DNA from 4 places in the Streptomyces sp. NPDC051963 genome. Region 3 is predicted to be linked to each of the others. Evidence: riboswitches for the same ligand, from Rfam matches in the RefSeq annotation. Region 3 holds a riboswitch; each other region holds the start of a gene.

Region 1 (3,199 bases), on a different contig from region 3:
GAGTCCGGCGCCGGTGCGCAGCGTGCGCAATTCGGCGCCCAGTTTTCGGCGGCGTACCGCGGGACCGTGCTGCATGGGCTCCTCCTTACTCCTTCCGTGCCGTCCAAATACGCTCTGCCGTCGCAGAGTTCACCGCTTCGAGCGACAGATATATGCATATCTTGGTGGATCGCACCCGTGACCGGTCCGGTGATGGCAGTCTGGCGACGAAGCACCAGTCCGGGACCGTACTCGAACCCTCCGATCCGTGTCGGACTGCGGTCCCGTCGGAAAGGGACGACGTCGCCATGGCAGACCATCTGGAAGCATCCGTCACTCTGCCGAGCGATCCCGCTTCGGTCTCCGCGGCTCGCACCTATGTGGTCGGCACCCTGGTGGAGTGGGGACTGCCCGCCGACACGGAACTGGCCGACACGGTCCGCCTCATCGTCTCCGAACTCGCCACCAACGCCGTACAGCACACTTTCGGGCAGTCACCCACCTTCACGGTGGACATCGACCTCGACCGTGACGAACAACTGCACATCGGCGTGACCGACAGTCACCCGCGGCTTCCCAAGCGGCTGCCCGCGGCAGTGCAGCAGGACAACGGCCGCGGCCTGGTCATCATCCGCTGGCTGACCGCCGAATGCGGCGGCAAACTGAGAATCCGGCCCACTCGCGAGGGCGGCAAGACCGTCTCCATCGAACTGCCCTGGACGGTCCCGGCGCGGCCGGTGAGCACGGCGGTTCAGCAGGAACCTTAGGAATCAAGCCCGGACGCGGTGGCGGCGCGTCAGGGCGCCGCCACCGCGTCGCTCAGGTCACTTGACCCGGCCGTACCAGACGCTCTTGGTCCAGATCTTCGACAGTCTTACGACGTCCCCGGTCTTCGGGGAGTGCCAGATCTTTCCCTTCCCGGCGTAGATGCCGACGTGGTAGACGTTCGAGCCCGAGTGGAAGAACACCAGGTCTCCGGCCTTGCGGCTCTTGCCGGAGATGTGGCGCGTCTTGTTGTACTGCTGAGCCGCCGTACGCGGCAGGCTCTTGCCCGCCTTCTTGTACGAGTACAGCGTCAGCCCCGAGCAGTCGAACCGGCGCGGTCCGGTGGCGCCGTACTTGTACGGCGCGCCCTTCTTGGAGGCCGCGACCTGGAGCGCCTTCGTCGCCGGAGTGGCGGCCTCGGCCTCGGAGACGAGGCCCGGCGCCACGATGGAGCCGCCCACGGCGGCGAGGGTGAGAGCCGATGCCGTGCCGGCTCGGGCCATCAGCGACGGGACACGATTGAGCGCAGTCATGCGCAACCCTTCGTCAGCCGCCTGTGAAGGATGACCTGTCGGATTCGGGCTGGCGAAGTTGCCCGGCCGCTGACGCGGCTTCACCCCAAGGGCTGCTCGGCGCGGTCATGGCGTGACCGTTCCGGCGACCCGTCGTGCTCGGGTCCTCCACTCCTGCCGATCCACTCCTGTCGACCGGTCATCCGGGCGGCGGCAGGACTCGGCGTCCGCCCGGATCGCCCCGCCGCTCTGGCGGGGTCTTGTCGTCAGACAGGGATCTTCACGCACGGATGAACGAAAGACCCAATGGAATCGGGTATTTGTGGGGTTACTCACCACTCACCCGTTCGGGTGGACACCCCTCTGTTCGAGCGAGTGTCGAGGGCCTCGCTGACCCCCCGACCAGCACGGAAGGGTCTCAACCGCCTTCGAGATACGCGTGTTGCGCAAGCTCTGCGGTCCCAAAAAATGACAAACGTCTACTCCGAACAGGGGTACGCCATTTGGTCCGTTTCAGCGCCGGTCCGGACGTCTCGCCGTCGTGGCGGATATCCGGACCGGAGGTGGAGTGCGTCAACTGTCGGAGCGCGGCGGAACGATGACACGCGCCGTCCGGCGCTCGCCGTCCAGAACGCGCATCGCCCGCGTGAGCGTAGGGGCGTGCAACTCCGTCTCGCCCCGCTGGTGCATCAGCGCCAGCGCGTCGCGCAGTTCGCTCGCCTTGGACACCAACGCCTGGGCGGCGCGCAGTCCGCGGTACGTGTCCCCGTGGTGGGCCGGGTTGATCCGGCCGAGCAGGTCGACCACATCGAGATAACGGTCGATCAACTCGCCCTCGGCGCACGTGAGGGCGGGCAGCGGCGGAAGCTCGGGTGGGAGCACCGGCGTGTCACTTCCCGGTGGGCGGGGCGATGGTGGACCTGCGGCTGGGGATGATCCGGTCCACCAGCCCGTAGTCCAGGGCCTCCTGGGCGGTGAGGATCTTGTCCCGCTCGATGTCCGCGCTCACCTGGTCGTGCGTGCGTCCGGTGTGCCGTACGAGCATCTCCTCCAGGCGGACGCGCACCCGCATCAACTCCTCGGCGTGGATGGCGAGATCGCTGGCCTGCCCCTGGATCGGCTCCGGCAGCGCCGGCTGATGGATCACCATGCGAGCGCCCGGCAGCGCGAACCGCTTGCCCGCCGTGCCCGCGGCCAGCAGCACGGCGGCGGACGAGCCCGCCTGGCCCAGGCAGATGGTCTCCACGTCGCAGGTGATGAACCGCATCGTGTCGTAGATCGCCGACATCGCGCTGAAGGAGCCGCCGGGGGAGTTGATGTAGAGCGAGATGTCCCGGTCCGGGTCCTGGTACTCGAGGTGCATGAACTGCGCCATGACGTCGTTCGCCGAGGTGTCGTCGACCGGCGTACCGAGGAAGACGATCCGCTCCTCCAGCAGCTTCGAGTAGGGATCCATCGTCTTCTGCCCGAAGCTGGTGCGCTCCGTGAATTCGGGCAGGACGTAGCGGGCGGACGGTCGGTTCATGGCGAACCCCTCCTCGACAGTGCTGTCTCTGTAGAAAATGTACAGGACGTACAGAGTGAAGGGTGAGGGGGTTCGCTCAGCGCGGACGCCGTGATGTCGGGCGAGGTGGTCAGCGGCCTTCTGGTGGCTGGTGCAGCCCGAAGGCCGACCCCTGGTCGTCCCGGCACAGCTTGAACCGGCCGAAGCGGGCCTCCGAGTCGGGGTCCTCCGCGCCGAGTTCCTCGGTCGTGCCGCCCAGTTCGAGGACCTTCGCGACGGCGGCGTCCAGGTCGTCGACCCGGAAGAACAGGTAAGGGGAGGCGCCCGCGTCGCCGCCGTGCAGCCCGCCGGGCACACCCGGGGTGCCGATGGAGAAGCCGCTTCCGGAGGGGCCGGGTTCGAGATCCCAGTCGAACAGGGTGCCGTAGAAGGCGCGCCC
Region 2 (3,199 bases), on a different contig from region 3:
CGCCTACCTCCCCCACGTCACCCGACGCGTCCTGGACGTCAACGGAAACCGCGACCTCGTCTCCACCGACGCGGCCATCGGCATCGCCGTCTTCCTCGACGACCACAAGACCTTCGACCACGCCCTGCAACGCTTCCGCGACCGCGTCCCCGCCTACTTCTACCTGCGCAAGGACGGCCGCCTCCCGCTCACCGCGCCCGGCTCCGGCATGGACAGCCCGCAGCGGCTGACGTCGTACTGGTTCAAGCAGTCCACCTACAAGGACGGCGTCACCCAGGAGACCTGCCGTGACTTCGAGCACGTCGGCCACTCCCTCGCCGCCACCGCGCACATCGCCGAGACCGCCTGGCACCAGGGCGTCGACCTGTACGCCGAGGCCAAGGACCGGCTCAAGGCCGCCCTCTCCCTGCACGCCCGCCACCAGCTGGGCGCACCCGCGCCGACCTGGCTGTGCGGCGGCAGGATCGCCAGGACCATGGGCCCGGACCTGGAAGTCGCCCTGAACCACCTCGAGGACCGTCTCCACCTCTCCGTCCCCACCGCCCGCAAACTCGCCGAACAGACCCGCCCCGCCGGCACCGACGGCCTCTTCGTCGCCTGGGAAACCCTCACCCACGCGGGCAATCCCGCCGGGTGAACCACCGTGTGGTCATGGGTGTCCCACGGATGACGTACACTTGTGAACACAACGACGCGGGGTGGAGCAGCTCGGTAGCTCGCTGGGCTCATAACCCAGAGGTCGCAGGTTCAAATCCTGTCCCCGCTACTGAAGGCCGAAGGGCCCGGATCATTGCGATCCGGGCCCTTCGGTGTGTTCCGGCCCATGCCGAGCCCGAGTGATGCCCGTTGTCACCCGGCGTGATCGAGCCACCCCGTTGCGATAACAACTGACACAACGTCAGAACTGGTGGGGCCGATGAGTTGCTTCGGTGACGTGGTCAACTCGCCCGATTTTCACCGGTCATGGCCCGTACGTCCTGGGCAAAAACGTTAATGATCAAGTGGAACCGCTTGGAATCCGGCCCCTGGGTCTATTAACGTTCGATAACGCAGCGCGGTCGTCCCAGCCGTCACAAGAGTCGGCTCCGTGCGCACGCGCCGAATTCCGCAAGGGAACCGGGGAACCACCACCTTGGGGTGAATCGCGCGGATGCCACCGTGGAAGCACGGCGGGTATACGCGCGTAGGAGACCTTCCTCTCCGAACCCGTCAGCTAACCCGGTAGGCGATAGGGAAGGAAAGGAGTACGCCTACGTGGCGTCCAACCGGCCTGCTCCAGAGGCCCCGTTCGTGCCTAGTCAGCGCAAGCCCGACACCGTTGTGTACGGGGGCTACCGCACCGACGACGAGGGCCCGCAGGAGGAGTGGAATCCCACCGAGGAGTCCCTCCCTCCCCTACGCGGCCGGCACCGCGTCAGCAAGCAGCGCAACGGGGCATTCGCCCGCAGCTCCACGGTTCTGGGCGTCGGTGTCATAGCCGCCGTCGGCGCGGGCGGCATGGCCAGCGCCAACACCGGCAAGCCGCCGGTGTCCATCTCCATGCCCGACCTGCCGTCCGTGGGCTCGATCATCTCGGACGACTCCTCGGACGAGGAGGCCCAGGACACCGCGCTCAGCAGCGTCAATGTGGCCTCCGAGGACACCGAGCAGGGCACCTCCGACGCCGGTGAGGTGTTGCGGTCCAGGATCCTGGCCCAGGCCGAGCAGCAGCAGGACCAGGTCGACACCAAGGCCGCCCAGGCCGCGCAGGCCGCCGCCCAGAAGAAGGCCGCCGACGCGGCAGCCGAGGCGGAGAGGCAGGCCGAGGCCAAGGCCGCCGCCGCGAAGGCGAAGGCGGAGGAGGCGGCCCGGCAGAAGGCGGAGGCCGAGCGGCTCGCCGAGCTGGCCAAGCAGTTCGCGCTGCCGACCTCCTCGTACACCATCACCTCGACCTTCGGTCAGGCCGGTTCCCTCTGGTCCTCCGGCTACCACACCGGGCTCGACTTCGCCGCCCCCACGGGCACGCTCATCAAGGCCATCCACAGCGGCACCATCACCCAGGCCGGCTGGGACGGTTCGTACGGCTACAAGACCGTCCTCACCCTGGACGACGGCACTGAGCTGTGGTTCGCCCACCAGTCCTCGATCAGTGTCAGCGTCGGCCAGAAGGTCGCCACCGGCGATGTCATCGGCCGCGTCGGTGCGACCGGCAATGTCACCGGCGCTCACCTCCACCTCGAGGTCCACACCAGTAGCTCCGACAGCAGCGGCATCGACCCGATGGCCTGGCTGCGGAGCAAGGGCTTGAACCCCTGAGCCAGCCTCCCCTTCCCCGGCGGCCCTGACGACGACCCCCCGACGTCAGGGCTGCCGGTTTTCGGGCGGAGCGCAGCTCGGCCTGGGCGGGTTACTCGCGGCCACTCGCGAGGCCTAGGTCCGGTACGGGTTGTGGTGCGCCGGATACGGTGCCGCGGGACCGTACATCGGCCAGGCCGGCGGCATGACGACCGGCGCCGTCACTCGGGCCGCGTACTCCAGCGCCGGTCCCGCGACCCTCCGCCGCTGCCACAGCTCATGCAGCAACTCCCGTTCGCGTACGACGAAGTCGGTGCCCGCCCGCCCCCGCCGCCCCCGGTGGCGCAGAAACGCCAGCGACGTCGCGTACGCCTCGTACTGCGCCACCGCCCGCCCCGCCGGCCTGCCGAAGTGATGGCGGGCGTACTCCCGGGCCAGCCGTCGCGCCCGCATCGATCCGAGTACGAAGGGCGCGGTCGGCCCCAGCCAGCCGGCGGCGACGTACGCGGGCAGCTCGGCTCGTACGGTCCTCAGCTCGCGCTGCCGGGTCCAGATGACCAGCCAGGTGAGCAGCCCGAACGCGGGCACCATGAAGGCGGCGTACACGGCGAAGAACCCGTACTCGCCGAACGTGGACGAGCCGTTCCACATCGCGTGCATGCCCATCGCCAGCAGCAGCCCGGACAGCGGCACGAGGACCCGGCGCAGATGCTGCCGGTCCCCCGAGAGCGCGGCGACGCCGAAGCCGATGCCGGTGAGGACGGTGAAGAGCGGGTGCGCGAACGGCGACATGATGATGCGCACGAAGAAGGTCGCCGCGGTGACGGAGGCGATGCCGCGGTCGCCGCTGAGCTGGTCGGTACCGAAGGCCGTACCGAGGTAGAGGATGTTCTCGGTGAACGCGAAGCCGGTGGCGGTGACGCCG
Region 3 (3,199 bases):
CGGCGCCGCCGTTGAACCGCAGTCGATGCGCGGCGCCCGCGCGCTCGGTGTGCAGGGCGGTGATCGCCCGGGCGCGCTCGCCGTCACCGCGCGCCACCGCGTCGACGATCGCGCCGTGCTCCGCCCAGGACTCCGCGGGGTTGGCCGGCGCCTCCACCGCGTACATCCAGGCGATCTTGTGCCGCAGCTGGGTCAGCATCGAGGTCAGCGCGGGGCTGCCGGAGGCCTGGGCGAGCGTCTCGTGGAACCAGCCCCCCAGGGAGCGCAGATCCTCGCTGTTGCCGCGCCTGGCCCGCTCCTGGCCCAGCCTGACCAGGCCCCGCAGCACCTTGAGGTGGGCCTCGGTGCGCCGCTGGGCGGCCCTGGACGCGCCGAGCGGCTCCAGGAGCATCCGCATCTCCAGCAGGTCGGCGGCCTCCTGCTCGGTCGGTTCGGCGACGCACGCGCCCGCGTGCCGCCGGGTGACCACGAAGCCCTCGGCCTCCAGCGTGCGCAGGGCCTCACGGACGGGGACGCGCGAGACGCCGTAGCGGCGGGCGAGGAGTTCCTCGGTGAGCCTGCCGCCGCGCTCGTAGACACCGGCGACGATGTCGTCCCGGATCGCCGTGCATACCGAGTGCGCCGGAATACGCATGACCGACCTCCGCCTTAATCCCCGTGAAACGTCGATGATTGACGTGTGTTCCGTGACTCTATTGCAATGAGCCGGAATTTCCGATGGCGGGCCGGAATCCATGGATATTTTTTGGACAACCGGGCGTGTGAAACGCCGAAACCCCGGCTCGGGAGCCGGGGCCTCGGGACGCGGAGCGATCGGTGGGTCGGTCGTCAGACGCCCACGCCGTGCGAGCGCAGGTAGGCGACGGGGTCGATGTCGGAGCCGTACTCCGCGGTCGTACGGGCCTCGAAGTGCAGGTGCGGTCCGGTGACGTTGCCGGTCGCGCCGGAGAGGGCTATCTGCTGACCGGGGGTGACGCTCTGGCCCACCGAGACGCCGATGGACGACAGGTGGCCGTACTGGGTGTACGTGCCGTCGTTCATCTTGATCACGACCTCGTTGCCGTACGAGCCGCCCCAGCCCGCCTCGACGACGGTGCCGCGGCCGACCGCGTGGACGGAGGTGCCGCTCGCGGCGTGGAAGTCGACGCCGGTGTGGCTGCCGGAGGACCACAGGGAGCCGCCGGTCTGGTAGCCGGTGGAGACGTACGAGCCGGTGATCGGTGCCACATAGCTGTTGAGGCGCTTGCGCTCGGCCTCGCGGGCGGCACGCTCCTTGGCCTCGCGGGCCTTCTTCGCCTTCTCCGCGGCGGCCTTCTTGGCGGCAGCCTCGGCCCTCTTCTCGGCTGCGGCCTCCTCGGCGGCCTCCTTCTGCGCGGCGGCCTGCTCCGCGATCGGGTCGGCGGAGTCGGCGATGCTGATGACCGGGATCAGGCCGGTCGTCTCGGCGGCGGACTCGGCCGCGAGCGCGGGTGCTGCCAGGGTGCCGATGACGCCGGTGGTGGTGAGGGCCGCGACGCCCGCCGCGCGGGCGGTGGTGCGCTGGATCCGGCTGGGACGGCGGTGCTTCCCGGTGGCGCAGGTGAACGCCATGTGGTGGCTGGTCCTTTCCTTCCTTCTCGCCTACCGGGTTAGCTGACGGGTTCGGAGCAGGAAGGTCTCCTACGGACCCCCTCGCTGCACGCGCGGGCGTCCGATTCACCCCAGGGACTACGTATGTGGGTCCCCGGCTCCCCTGGCTCGCGCCGTCTGGGGACTCGGCGATGGCTGTCCGGTGCCGCGGATGCGGCGCACTGCCTGACGGACAGCCCGGAAGACGCTAAACGGGACATCTTTCAATCCCCAAACGGATCACGGCTTTTGTAGCGCATGCCACAGGCCAGACAGGCAACCTCTCCCGTAATTCGGACATAAAGGAGCCCTGGTGACGCTTCCGTCACCAGGGCTCCACACGCGCGTGCCCGAACGTTCGCCTCTACTCGGCGGACACGACGGTGACTTGGCCGATGCCGAGGGCCTCGACCGGCTCCTTGATCTGCGCCGCGTCGCCCACGAGAACCGTCACCAGACGGTCCACGGGGAAGGCTCGTACGGCAGCCGCGGTGGCCTCGACGGTGCCGGTCGCGGCGAGCTCGCGGTAGAGCGTGGCCTGATAGTCGTCCGGCAGGTACTGCTCCACCTGGTCGGCGAGCGTGCCGGCCACGGCGGCAGCGGTCTCGTACTTCAGCGGCGCCACCCCGACGAGGTTCTGTACGGCGACATCGCGCTCGGCGTCGGTGAGCCCGTCCGCGGCGAGCGTGCGCAGCACCGTCCACAGGTCCTGGAGTGCGGGGCCGGTGTTCGGGGTGTCGACGGAGCCGCTGATGGCGAGCATCCCGGCGCCCGAGCCGTCCGGGGCGGACCGCAGCACCTGTCCGAACGCCCGCACTCCGTAGGTGTAGCCCTTCTCCTCGCGCAGGACGCGGTCCAGCCGGGAGGTGAGGGTGCCGCCGAGGCAGTACGTGCCGAGCACCTGCGCGGGCCACACGCGATCGTGCCGGTCGGGACCGACCCGGCCGATGAGCAGCTGCGTCTGGACGGCGCCGGGGCGGTCCACGATGACGACCCGGCCGGTGTCGTCGGCGGTCACCGGAGGCACCGGGCGCGGCTGCGCGGGCGAGCCCGTCCAGGAGCCGATCGTCTCGCCGAGCAGCGCGTCCAGGTCGATGCCGGTGAGGTCGCCGACGACCACGGCGGTGGCCGTGGCGGGACGGACGTGCTTCTCGTAGAAGGCACGGACGGCCGCGGAGTCGATGGCCGCGACCGTGTCCTCGGTGCCCTGGCGCGGGCGCGACATGCGCGAGTCCGCCGGGAACAGCTCCTTGGAGAGCTCCTTGGCGGCCCTGCGGGAGGGGTTGGCCAGCTCGTGCGGGATCTCGTCGAGGCGGTTGCGGACCAGCCGCTCGACCTCGCTGTCCGCGAAAGCGGGCGCCCTGAGGGCGTCGGCGAGCAGCCCGAGCGCCTTGGGCAGACGCGAGACCGGGACCTCGAGGCTCACCCGGACGCCGGGGTGGTCGGCGTGCGCGTCGAGCGTGGCACCGCAGCGCTCCAGCTCGGCGGCGAACTCCTCGGCGGAGAGCTTGTCGGTGCCTTCGGAGAAGGCCCGCGCCATGATCGTGGCGACGCCGTCGAGGCCGGCCGGTTCGGCGTCCAACGGCGCGCC
Region 4 (3,199 bases), on a different contig from region 3:
TGTCAGGGCGCCCCCGCTCTCGTACGGTCACCGATGCACACCGGGGTCGACGCCGGCCGTTTCTTCCCCTTCGGCAACGATGCCGACCTGCCGCCGGACCAGCGGGAGGAGGACGCGCGGTCGGTGTGCTTCGAGTTCCCGGTGGCCGAGGAGACCTGGGTGCTGGGGCGGCCGCGGGTGACGCTGCGGCTGGCCTCGGACGTCCCGCGCGGCCAGGTGATCGCCCGGGTCTGCGACGTGGCCCCGGACGGCTCGTCGACCCTGGTCACGCGCGGGGTGCTGAACCTGTCGGCGCGGGAGGGGCGCGAGCGGGCCGTGCCGTGGACGCCGGGCGCCACCGAGGAGGTGACCTTCGAGCTGAACGGCATCGGCCACGTCTTCCCGCCCGGCCACCGCATCCGGCTCGCCGTCTCCTCCGCGTACTGGCCGTGGATCTGGCCGCAGCCCGACTCCGCGGCGGGCTTCACCCTCGACCCGGCGGGCAGCTCCCTCGAACTGCCCGTACGCAAGCCGAAAATGGGCGGTAATGTCCGTTTCGAGGAGCCCGAGCAGGCCGAGCCGCTGGGCGTGAACTTCCCCGCGACGCTGGACGAGCCGCGGCCCGAGCGCCTGGTGGTGCGGGACGTCGCCCGGGGCTCGTGGCGCCTGGAGGTCGATCCGCGGTACGGCGGCACGCGCGTGTACCCCGACGGCCTCGAGTTCACCGAGGAAGCGCTGGAGACGTACACGATCGACGAGAGGGACCCGCTCTCGGCCCGCACCCGCTCGGACTGGTCGATCCGGTTGCACCGTCCGGAGCCGGGCTGGGACACCACCGTCCGCACCCGCTCGGAGATCAGCTGCGAGGGGGACGACTTCGTCACCTCCGACGAGGTGATCTGCACGGAGGGCGGTCAGGTCCTCTTTCACCGGACATGGGAGAAGCGCATCCCGCGAACGGCCGGTTAATAAAACCCTCTTGGCCTGATTGCCCGATTTGCCAACCTTGTGCATCGACGTGACTTGACTCACGTCCGCGCCTGCACAGGAGCTCCACAGATATGGCCGGATCCGCCTTCCCTTTGCGGCCAGTTGGGCTTTGTGACCGCAAAGGATCAAGCACCGCATTCCCCTCGGATCAAGGTCAATAGGCACGATGTGTGAATCCGGTACTTGTTCCGGACATGTGCTCTCGCATACGTTCCCGGCCTGTCGGGCGGACGCCTAATCCTGCCGCCGCCCGAACGACCCGTTGACGAACTCACCGCACGGCAGGAGCGGGGGACCCAGGTAAGCCGCCGGACCGGACACCACACCGGACCGGCTTGGGGTCAAGTCGCACCCGTAAGGGCGTGGCCGGGCACCTCCCAGCCCGAACCCGACAGCTCACCTCGCAGGCGCCGGAGAGGAACTTCGCCATGTCTGCAGCCGGAAAGCACCGCCGCACCAGAACCGCCCGCGTCACCCGCGCCATCGCCGTCGCCGGCACCGGCGTCGCCGTGCTCGCGCTGCCGATCGTCGGCGCGACCAGCGCCTCCGCGGCCACCCCGACCGTGACCACAGCCACCTCGCTGGGCTACGCCAACAGCCTCGACGGCTGGATCCAGGCGTCCCTCCAGGTGATGGCGCAGAACGGAATCCCCGGGTCGTACGACGGCATCTACCGCAACATCATGCGGGAGTCCTCGGGCAACCAGTACGCCATCAACAACTGGGACTCCAACGCCGCCGCGGGCACCCCGTCGAAGGGCCTCCTCCAGGTCATCGACCCGACCTTCCAGGCCTACCACGTGGCCGGCACGTCGTTCGACCCGTACGACCCGGTCGCGAACATCACCGCCGCCTGCAACTACGCGTTCCAGCGGTACGGCTCGATCGACAACGTCTTCGGCGCGTACTGAGTCCCGGTACGTTCCGAGTTTTCGGCGCACACCGGGAACTACCCCTTCGGGAAGAGTCGTTCGAGGACGACGGCGATGCCGTCGTCCTCGTTCGACAGGGTGACCTCGTCGGCCACCGCCTTCAGTTCGGGATGGGCATTTGCCATGGCAATGCCGCGAGCCGCCCAGTCGAACATGGGAATGTCGTTGGGCATGTCCCCGAAGGCGATGGTCTGTTGAGGCCCCAGCCCCAGGTGCTCGGCCGCCAGCGCGAGACCGGTCGCCTTGGTCACTCCGCATGGCTGGAGTTCGACGGTCCCGGGCCCCGACATGGTGACCGTCGCGAGGGAACCCACCACCGATCGCGCCGTCGCCGCCAACTCGTCGTCGGACAGCGCGGGATGGCGCAGCAGCACCTTGCTGATGGGCGCGCACCACAGGTCGTCGCGGCGCCCCACGCGTACGGCGGGCAGGGTCGGGTGGGGCATCAGGTACCCCGGCTCGATGAGCGTGAGCCCTTCGACGCCGTCCTGGTCGACGGCGGCGTACACCTGCCCGACCTCCGCCTCGATCTTGCCGAGCGCGGTCTCGGCCAGCTCCCGGTCCAGGGTGACGGACCACAGCAGACGGTCCGCGCCGGCGTCGTACACCTGCGCGCCCTGTCCGCACACCGCGAGCCCCCCGCAGCCGAGGATGTCGAGCAGCGGCCGCACTCTCGGGGCCGGACGCCCCGTCACCACCAAGTGCCGGGCGCCGAACGCCGTCACCTGCGCAAGCGCGGCGAGCGACCGGTCGGAGAGCGTGTCATCGCCCCGGAGCAGCGTGCCGTCCAGGTCAGTGGCGATGAGTGAATATTCGGTGGATGCGGCCATGATCAGAGAATACGGACAGAATCCCTGACCGACTCGACGTGAACCGGACGCCTCCCACGCTCACATGCGCCCCCACCGTCCCGAACACGCCGTGAACCGGGGCTCGTTGAGATCTTGCCGCCGGCCGGCGCATCCACGGCTCCATGACCCCGCTGACCTGCGCCTCCCCCGGCGGGCAACGCACCCGTAACGTGTTCCGCGACCACATGACACAGCAGGCATACGGACCGCACGAGAGAGAGGCAGCACCCATGCCCCCCTTCGATGTCCCCGAGGGCGACCCCTTCGGCCCGCACAACCTTCCGTACGGTGTCTTCTCCCCCGCCGGTACCGACGAACGCAGGGTCGGCGTCCGGCTCGGCGACCACGTCCTCGACGCGGGCGCGGCAGCGCACGCGCTCGGCTCGCCGTACGCCCCCCTGCTCGCCCGGCCGACCCTCGACGCGCTGCTGGCCGCGGGCCGCACCA

What was found. Region 3 has a riboswitch for cyclic di-AMP ahead of ACIHFB_RS20165 (M23 family metallopeptidase). Riboswitches for the same ligand answer to the same signal wherever they lie in the genome.
Positions count from the first base shown of each region.
Region 1: another riboswitch for cyclic di-AMP. It lies ahead of ACIHFB_RS05545 (C40 family peptidase); the one in region 3 lies ahead of ACIHFB_RS20165 (M23 family metallopeptidase).
Region 2: another riboswitch for cyclic di-AMP. It lies ahead of ACIHFB_RS42615 (M23 family metallopeptidase); the one in region 3 lies ahead of ACIHFB_RS20165 (M23 family metallopeptidase).
Region 4: another riboswitch for cyclic di-AMP. It lies ahead of ACIHFB_RS36170 (transglycosylase SLT domain-containing protein); the one in region 3 lies ahead of ACIHFB_RS20165 (M23 family metallopeptidase).

Region 1 covers NZ_JBIUCC010000001.1:1,299,521-1,302,719, reverse strand. Annotated here, with positions in the region: gene ACIHFB_RS05555 (helix-turn-helix domain-containing protein) at 1-75, opposite strand, end outside; gene ACIHFB_RS05550 (ATP-binding protein) at 288-746, shown strand; gene ACIHFB_RS05545 (C40 family peptidase) at 804-1,277, opposite strand; cyclic di-AMP (ydaO/yuaA leader) riboswitch at 1,281-1,492, opposite strand; gene ACIHFB_RS05540 (hypothetical protein) at 1,830-2,138, opposite strand; gene ACIHFB_RS05535 (ATP-dependent Clp protease proteolytic subunit) at 2,146-2,781, opposite strand; gene ACIHFB_RS05530 (VOC family protein) at 2,891-3,199, opposite strand, start outside.
Region 2 covers NZ_JBIUCC010000015.1:19,622-22,820, reverse strand. Annotated here, with positions in the region: gene ACIHFB_RS42625 (alginate lyase family protein) at 1-637, shown strand, start outside; tRNA gene ACIHFB_RS42620 (tRNA-Met) at 693-766, shown strand; cyclic di-AMP (ydaO/yuaA leader) riboswitch at 1,087-1,243, shown strand; gene ACIHFB_RS42615 (M23 family metallopeptidase) at 1,255-2,295, shown strand; gene ACIHFB_RS42610 (PrsW family intramembrane metalloprotease) at 2,410-3,199, opposite strand, start outside.
Region 3 covers NZ_JBIUCC010000004.1:783,171-786,369, forward strand. Annotated here, with positions in the region: gene ACIHFB_RS20160 (GntR family transcriptional regulator) at 1-634, opposite strand, end outside; gene ACIHFB_RS20165 (M23 family metallopeptidase) at 829-1,590, opposite strand; cyclic di-AMP (ydaO/yuaA leader) riboswitch at 1,604-1,770, opposite strand; gene ACIHFB_RS20170 (pitrilysin family protein) at 1,973-3,199, opposite strand, start outside.
Region 4 covers NZ_JBIUCC010000009.1:379,225-382,423, forward strand. Annotated here, with positions in the region: gene ACIHFB_RS36165 (CocE/NonD family hydrolase) at 1-948, shown strand, start outside; cyclic di-AMP (ydaO/yuaA leader) riboswitch at 1,232-1,394, shown strand; gene ACIHFB_RS36170 (transglycosylase SLT domain-containing protein) at 1,398-1,880, shown strand; gene ACIHFB_RS36175 (HAD family hydrolase) at 1,919-2,731, opposite strand; gene fahA (fumarylacetoacetase) at 2,983-3,199, shown strand, end outside.